DNA from 2 places in the Silvimonas iriomotensis genome. Region 1 is predicted to be linked to the other one. Evidence: predicted binding sites of a transcription regulator. Region 1 holds the regulator's gene; the other holds the start of a gene.
The links. The regulator FNR, encoded in region 1, switches genes on or off when oxygen is low (the NO sensors DNR and NnrR bind a similar motif). The targets are predictions, from matches to a motif close to TTGATNNNNATCAA.
Positions count from the first base shown of each region.

Region 2: IEX57_RS10840 (formate/nitrite transporter family protein) is a predicted target of FNR. The motif match lies at 2,637-2,650, and genes of this name have one in related genera.

Region 1 is NZ_BMLX01000001.1:1,129,868-1,133,681, reverse strand. It holds gene IEX57_RS05005 (putative motility protein) at 1-51, shown strand, start outside; gene IEX57_RS05000 (phasin family protein) at 222-785, shown strand; gene IEX57_RS04995 (hypothetical protein) at 870-1,565, opposite strand; gene fnr (fumarate/nitrate reduction transcriptional regulator Fnr) at 1,578-2,324, opposite strand; gene hemN (oxygen-independent coproporphyrinogen III oxidase) at 2,542-3,814, shown strand, end outside.
Region 2 is NZ_BMLX01000002.1:936,550-940,363, forward strand. It holds gene rpsI (30S ribosomal protein S9) at 1-362, opposite strand, end outside; gene rplM (50S ribosomal protein L13) at 374-802, opposite strand; gene IEX57_RS10835 (OsmC family protein) at 1,163-1,582, shown strand; gene IEX57_RS10840 (formate/nitrite transporter family protein) at 1,676-2,533, opposite strand; gene coq7 (2-polyprenyl-3-methyl-6-methoxy-1,4-benzoquinone monooxygenase) at 2,700-3,353, opposite strand; gene IEX57_RS10850 (peptidylprolyl isomerase) at 3,467-3,814, shown strand, end outside.

The DNA of each region.
Region 1 (3,814 bases):
CAGTACAACAATCCGTCCAACCTGGGTAACAGCGTGGACGTCAAAGCGTAAAGCCTGCAAATCAAACAACTGTTTGATCCTGTTTATAAAAAAACGACCGTCAGGTCGTTTTTTTTCGTGCTGGATTTTTCTGATGCATTGCACAAAATAAGGTTGACATATGAATGCATTCTGCCAGAATGCCCTCAAATGTTGCATTGCACAACCACTTAGGAAAAATCATGACGCTTGGTACCAACCGTTTCGCCGAAGAGTTTTCCCGCGCTCAACAAGTCGGGATCGAACAGTCTCTGGGTTTTGCCCGTACCGTCCTGACCGGTACAGAGCGCCTCTGGGCGGTGCAACTGGGTTTTGCCCGTGCACTGTTGTCTGACAACGAGCACGCTGCCAAGTCCCTTGCTGGTGCCAAGGACGCGAATGAAGCGCTGGCCGTTCAGCGCGAACTGGTCGAACCCGTGACCGAAAAAACCACCGCCGCCTGGCGCGAAGCCGTGGGCATTGCCCATGCCACCCAGAAAGAACTGGGTGAACTGGTGGAAAAACATCTGAAGCAAACCAGCGAAGAAGTACTGGCTGGTCTGGACAAGCTGGCTGAACAATATCCGGCCGGTGCCGCAGGTGTGAAGAGCCTGCGTCAAGGCGTGGCCACCACGTTTGATGTGTACGATTCCGCGATCGCCGCAACCCGCAAGCAAAGCGAAGAGTGGCTGGCTGCGACCGTGCAGAACATCAACAAGGCCAGCTCTACCGCTGCAGCCAATCGCCGCAAGGCCGCTGCTGCCTGACCTGTTTACTAGCGCATATCTGCCGATTGCGTTAACGGCCCCTTCATAAGGGGCCGTTTTTTATTTGGGCCGACACTGTGTGAGTCAGGGTTTGGGGTTGACCGCCTGCGCGGCCAGGAACCAGTTGGCCAGTTGGCGGGCCGGGGATTCACGGGTCAGCGGGTTGAGTAGCAGGGCGCATTGATCGGCAAACCAGGGCTGGAACGGCCCGGTATCAATGGCCAGATAGCTGCGGGCATCGTCTTGCAGGTGCGTCAGGCTGTGGTCGATCAGCGTTTGCCAGGATTGCAGATCAAACGAACTGGCACCCGGTTGCTGCAAGGCATGCAGCAACCATTGCCAGACAGATTCAGACTGCGCCAGCCAGCCGCTGGCAATGCTGTTCAGAAAAGCACCGGCCCCAGGGCCGCCGGCGTGAAGCCAGGCTTTGGGAAACGGCGGCGCCAGCGCATCCAGTACCGGCGTGGCCAGGGCGAAATCATCATGGTTGCCACCCGCGGCAACCATCCAGCCCATGGTTTTACCAAACGGATTGTGCAGATTGACCGCCAGGTCCAGAAGGCGCCAGCCACCTTGCCGGGCAACGGCCAAGTGTTGCTGGTAAGCAGCCATATTGCCCGGATTGATCAGCACCAGCGTGCTGTCTGCCGTGGGGGCGGGCGGAAGCGCTGCCGCCGCCTCCGCCGGGAATACAGGCAGCCCCAGCCCGGCCTGTCCCAGGCGTTCAAGTACGGCAGAGGCTTGTGCGGCAGGGGCAATCAGGCAGAGCTGGGCGATCATGGGGGCGCGGGGTCAGTTGCCCTGGCAGCTATTCATCAACTGCTTCAGGCCTTCGATGTCTTTGAGTTCAATCAAACGGTTCTGTACCCGCAGTAAACCCTGGTCCTGGAAGCGTGACAAGGTGCGGCTGACGGTTTCCAGTTTCAGGCCCAGATAGCTGCCGATTTCTTCACGCGTCATGCGCAAATGAAAACTGTGCTGCGAGTAACCGCGCAAGGCAAAACGTTGTGACAGGTTCAGCAGGAATGCCGCAATGCGCTCCTCAGCCTTCATGTTGCCCAGCAACAGCATGACGCCATGATCGCGGACGATCTCGCGGCTCATCAGGCGGTACAGGTGGCGCTGCAGCGAGGGAATGCGGCGCGACATGTTTTCCATTTCATTGAATGGCAACTCGCACACTTCGCTGTCTTCCAGTGCCACCGCATCGCAGGTGTGGTGCTCGGTGCTGATGGCATCCATGCCGATCAGTTCACCGTTCATGTGAAAGCCCGTGACCTGCTCCCGGCCATCTTCAGAGACAACACTGGTCTTGAAAAAACCCAGGCGCACAGCGTAAAGCGAGTGAAACGGTTCGCCGGCCCGATAGAGCGCTTCGCCCCGCTTGATCGGGCGGCCCTGGCTGACAAGCTGGTCGACCTGACGCATTTCATCGGGAGAGAGCCCGACAGGCAGGCACAGTTCGCGCAGGCTGCAACTGGAGCAGGCATGGCGCAATTGCTTGAGACCGGTTTCACGTAACTGGATAGGTGAGAGCATGGTTGTTTTTCCACTTGGACTTCAGATAATTGCCTGCAGGCCAGAGCCAAAGTCACGGTTGGGGCTGGTCTGTCAGAAACGGTCGGTCGCTGAGGGCATCTATTAATTACATGTGCGAAGTAGATGCGAGCATCATGCGATTTGCTTTGATCTGTATCAAGTAAATATCTCCAGGGTGGAGGCAAACTGTTTACCCTGAATTTTCAGGGCAGGACAAATGCATACAGCCGCCTACATCCAGCAAGTCGAGTTCGATCGCCCCCTTGTCGAACGCTACGATGGCCAGGGGCCTCGCTACACCTCATATCCCACTGCTGACCGCTTTGGTCCGCTGAGTGTCGACGCCTATGCCGCGTCGCTGCAGCAGTCCCGCGTGGGGGAGGCAGACCGCCCGGCATCGCTGTATTTTCATCTGCCTTTTTGCAATACCGTCTGCTACTACTGCGCCTGTAACAAGATCATCACCAAAAATGAAAGCAGGGCAGTTGAATATGTCGAATATCTTAAAAAAGAAATTCGGCTGCTGGCAAATATATTGCCATATACCATGAAGGTTGGCCAGATTCATTTTGGCGGTGGTACACCTACTTTTTTGCCGGAAGCACAACTTGCCGATTTGATTTCAGAAATCAATAAGAATTTCCATATTTTGCCAAATGGCGAATATTCGATCGAAATTGATCCGCGCAAATTGCAGCCCGCCAAAATCAGCCTCCTGGCCCAGGCCGGTTTTAACCGCATGAGTGTTGGCGTGCAGGATTTTGACGAGCGCGTGCAGCGCGCCGTGAACCGCGTGCAGAGCGAAGCGCAAACCCGTATGGTGATCGACGCCGCGCGCAGCATGGGTTTCCGCTCGGTCAGCATTGATCTGATCTACGGCTTGCCGTTCCAGTCGGTGCAAAGTGTGTTGCGCACAATCGACCGGGTTCTGGCAATCAGGCCAGACCGACTTGCGCTTTATAATTATGCGCATTTGCCTGAAAGATTCAAAACACAACGGCAAATGGATGCCAGTGCATTGCCGGGGGCATCAGAAAAACTCGATATCCTGCAATCTGCAATTGAGCGGCTTACCGAGGCCGGATATGTCTATATCGGTATGGATCATTTTGCATTGCCGGATGATGATCTGGCCGTAGCGCAAAGGCGTGGCACTTTGCAGCGCAATTTCCAGGGTTATTCAACCTGGGCGGAATCTGATTTATTGGCATTTGGCGTTTCCGGTATTGGCAAAGTGGGCGCCGGTTATTTCCAGAACGCCAAAGAGATCGAACAGTACTACGCCATGCTGGATGAAGACATCCTGCCCATCGTGCGGGGGTACGAGCTGAACCGCGATGATCTGTTGCGGCGATCGGTCATTCAGGGGCTGATGTGTCGCTTCAATCTGGACTTCGGGCAGGTCGAAACCGCCTGGCTGGTGGATTTCAAAACCTACTTTGCGCCTGAACTGGCGGTGCTGGACGCCATGATGCGCGATGACTTGCTGA
Region 2 (3,814 bases), on a different contig from region 1:
GCCTTGCGCAGACCAACCTTCTTACGTTCAACTTCACGTGCATCGCGAGTAACCAGACCAGCAGCCTTCAGAGTCGGCTTCAGCTCAGCGGAGAAGTCGATCAGGGCACGGGTGATGCCATGACGCAGCGCGCCGGCTTGACCAGTTTCGCCACCACCAACCACATTGACCAGAATGTCAAAGGATTCGAGGTTCTGGGTCAGTTCCAGCGGCTGGCGAACGACCATGCGGCCGGTTTCACGAGCGAAGTATTGATCCAGCGGCTTGCCGTTAACAACGATGTTACCGGTGCCCTTGGTCAGAAACACACGAGCAACTGCGCTCTTGCGACGACCGGTACCGTAATAGTATTTACCTACCATTTGGGCTTTCCTTAGATATCCAGAACTTGCGGCAGCTGGGCAGAGTGCGGATGCTCAGTGCCAGCGTAAACCTTCAGCTTCTTCAGCATGGCGTAGCCCAGCGGGCCCTTCGGCAGCATGCCTTTCACTGCGGTCTCGAGCACACGGCCCGGGAACTTGTTTTGCAGTTCAGTGAAGGTACGTTCATAGATACCGCCCGGGAAACCGGAGTGACGGTAGTAAATCTTGGACGTTGCCTTGTCACCGGTTACGCGCAGTTTGTCTGCGTTAACCACTACGATGTAGTCGCCCGTATCAACGTGCGGGGTGTACTCGGCCTTGTGCTTGCCACGCAGACGCTTGGCGATTTCAGCCGCGAGACGACCCAGCACTTTGTCAGTGGCGTCAACGACGTACCACTCGCGCTTTACCTCGTGCGGCTTGGCAGAAAAAGTTTTCATAACTGCTCGTATCCACAATTCGATTTGGAGAAAGTCGCGGATTTTATCCCTGTATTCAAGGCTCTGTCAAACCTGAATACGTCTGGAGACACTAACGCTGACATACGGTGGTAAAAAAAACGCAATCCTGGTCTGGATTGCGCTGAATTCCACCAAAGAAGGAGGATGGAGGAGACAACATCAAGGCAAGCCCTGACGTTGCAATAGCAGTATATGACAAACAGCTAAATCGTTTCAAGCAAATTTGCTGCGGTGCGACAATCGGAGCAAAGTCCACCCCTGCTGGTCTCGCTGCCGATTGAAAGGCTACAATCGGGCACCACATATATTCTTGATATTCAGACAGACAAGCGGGATACGATGAAAGCACGATTGAAATGGGTTGAAGCAGTCAGTTTCCTGGCCGAATCCGGCTCTGGCCATGCGGTGCTGATGGATGGCGCGCCCGAAGGTGGCGGCCGCAATCTGGGCCCGCGCCCGATGGAACTGGTGCTGATGGGTACCGTGGGCTGCACCACGTACGACGTCATCCACATTCTGAAAAAGAGCCGCGCCGACGTGCGTGACTGCGTGGTGGAAGTGGACTCTGACCGTGCCACGGAAGACCCGAAAGTCTTCACCCGTATCCACTTTCATTTCATTGTGACCGGCAAGGCGCTCAAGCCTGAGCAAGTGGAACGCGCGATCAAGCTGTCGGCAGAAAAATACTGCTCGGCCTCGATCATGCTGGGCAAGACCGCGGATATCACGCATGACTTCGAAATCCGCGAGGCGGATTGAACGATTAAACAAACAATGCAAGTTGCACCACCAACAAAAAAGGCCGCTGATTGCGGCTTTTTTTGTTGGGCGACGCCACGCTGGTGCAGCGGATCAGGGCACCAGATCAGGCACACAACCTTCTGCGGCCGGATGTTCATGCGCTTTCACGGGTGCTGATTTCTTGTGCTGGGGCAGATAAATCAGCGCGTACGGCAGGCCGATCAGCAAGGCACCACCCACGAGGTTACCCAGCGTTGCCGGAATCAGGTTGCCGACGATGAACTGGCTCAGGCTGATATCGGCGCCGGCCATCATGGCGGCGGGAATGATGAACAGGTTGGCGATGCTGTGCTCCATGCCCAGGGTGACAAAGGCCATCACCGGGAACCAGATGCCCAGCATGCGACCGAACGTGTCCTTGGCCGAGTAACCCTGCATGGAGGCTACGCACACCAGCATATTGGCCAGCACACCCTTGGTGAAGGTCATCCAGAACGGGTGCGAGACTTTGGCGCTGGCAATGTTGACGAGATATTGCGTGGCGGCATCGGTGGTCAGCAAATGGGTTTCCAGACCAAACAGCCAGGCGGTCGCGACGGCGCCAATGGCGTTACCGGCAAACGAGATCACCCAGAAGCGGGTCAGCGTTTTGCTGCCAATCCCCCCTTGCCACCAGGCGGTAAAACCACCGGCGCAGTTAGAGGTAAAGAGATCAACCCCGGTCAGCGTCACTGCAATGAAGCCCAGCGGGAAAACAGCACCGAACAGGAATTTCTGCAAGCCAGGATTGCTGGCCGCAAGGCCGGTGGCGCCGCCGGCCACTTCCATGGCCAGTAACGTACCCAGGCCGATAAACATACCGCCCAGCACGGCCATCAGGCCGAGCCGCCATACCGGCATCACGGCTTTTTCAGTGCCGTGATGCGCCATGTAATCGACAATTTCAGAAGGAGATCGAAGGAGTGACATGCCGCACCTGCGTGGTCAATGTGATATGACATGCAGTTATACGCGCGGCATCAGGGCCTTCTCTGTGAACAAGTTCCGCTCAGCAGCGTGACTTTACAAACAATTGATTCGTATCAAGAAAACACTGTGATGAAGTACCACTCCTCCGCCATCCGGAGGATTTACATCACAGGCGATAAGACAGCGAGGTCATGACTTTGGAGGTCTGCGCCATCAAATGCACCACGGGCAAGGGCAGCGGCGCGCCACCCATTTCTTCAGCCAGATGGGCGTGCTGCATCTCGTCGGTATGCATTTGTTCGACCACAGCGCGGCTCTTGGCGTCTTGCGGCGGCAATTCCCGCAGGTGGGATTGCAGATGCTCGCCGACCTGGCGTTCGGTCTCGGCCAGAAAACCCAGGTTCCACTTGTCGCCGATCACCCCGGCGGCCACGCCCAGCGCCAGGCTGCCGGCGTACCAGAACGGGTTCAGCAGACTTGGGCGGCTGCCCAGTTCGTGCAGCCGTTGTTCGGTCCAGGCCAGATGCTCGACTTCTTCATGCGCGGCGTGGCGCAGGGCATCGCGGGCGGCCGGGTCACGGGCGGTAAGGCTTTGCCCTTGATAAAGCGCCTGGGCACATACCTCGCCACTATGGTTCACCCGCATCAGGCCGGCGGCGTGGGTTTTGTCGGCCTCGGTCAGTTCGGCTTCATCGATGTGGGCATCCGGGTGCGCGCGCTCGCTGATGGCCGGCGCCGCCAGCGTACGCAGCATGACGTCGAATTCAGAAATCAGACGGTCAACGGAAGGCAGGGCGGGCAGGCGGGGGACAGGCAGCATGGCAAGAGTTCCGGTAGTCACTGAGGCGACAGATTTGCGCCCATTCTAGCGCAAGGAGGCAGCAAATTGCCGTGCTATCATTGCCGCCTTGTCCCCTCACCGAGTCATGAAGCATGAAAAAGTTCTTGCTGGCACTGGGCCTGACACTGATCGCCGGCGTGGCTGCCGCAGCCAATCCGCAAGTGGTTCTGGATACCTCCAAGGGCCCGATCACCGTCGAGTTGTACCCGGATGCCGCTCCGGCGTCTGTCGCCAACTTTCTGCAATATGTAAAAGACAAACACTACGATGGCACTATCTTTCATCGGGTGGTCAAAGACTTTGTGGTACAAGGCGGTGGCATGGACGCCAGCATGAAGGAACGTCCGACGCGCGCGCCGATCAAAAACGAAGCAGCCAAAGCCTACAAGGCCGGGCTGAAGAATGATCGCGGCACGCTGGCCATGGCCCGTACCGGTGAT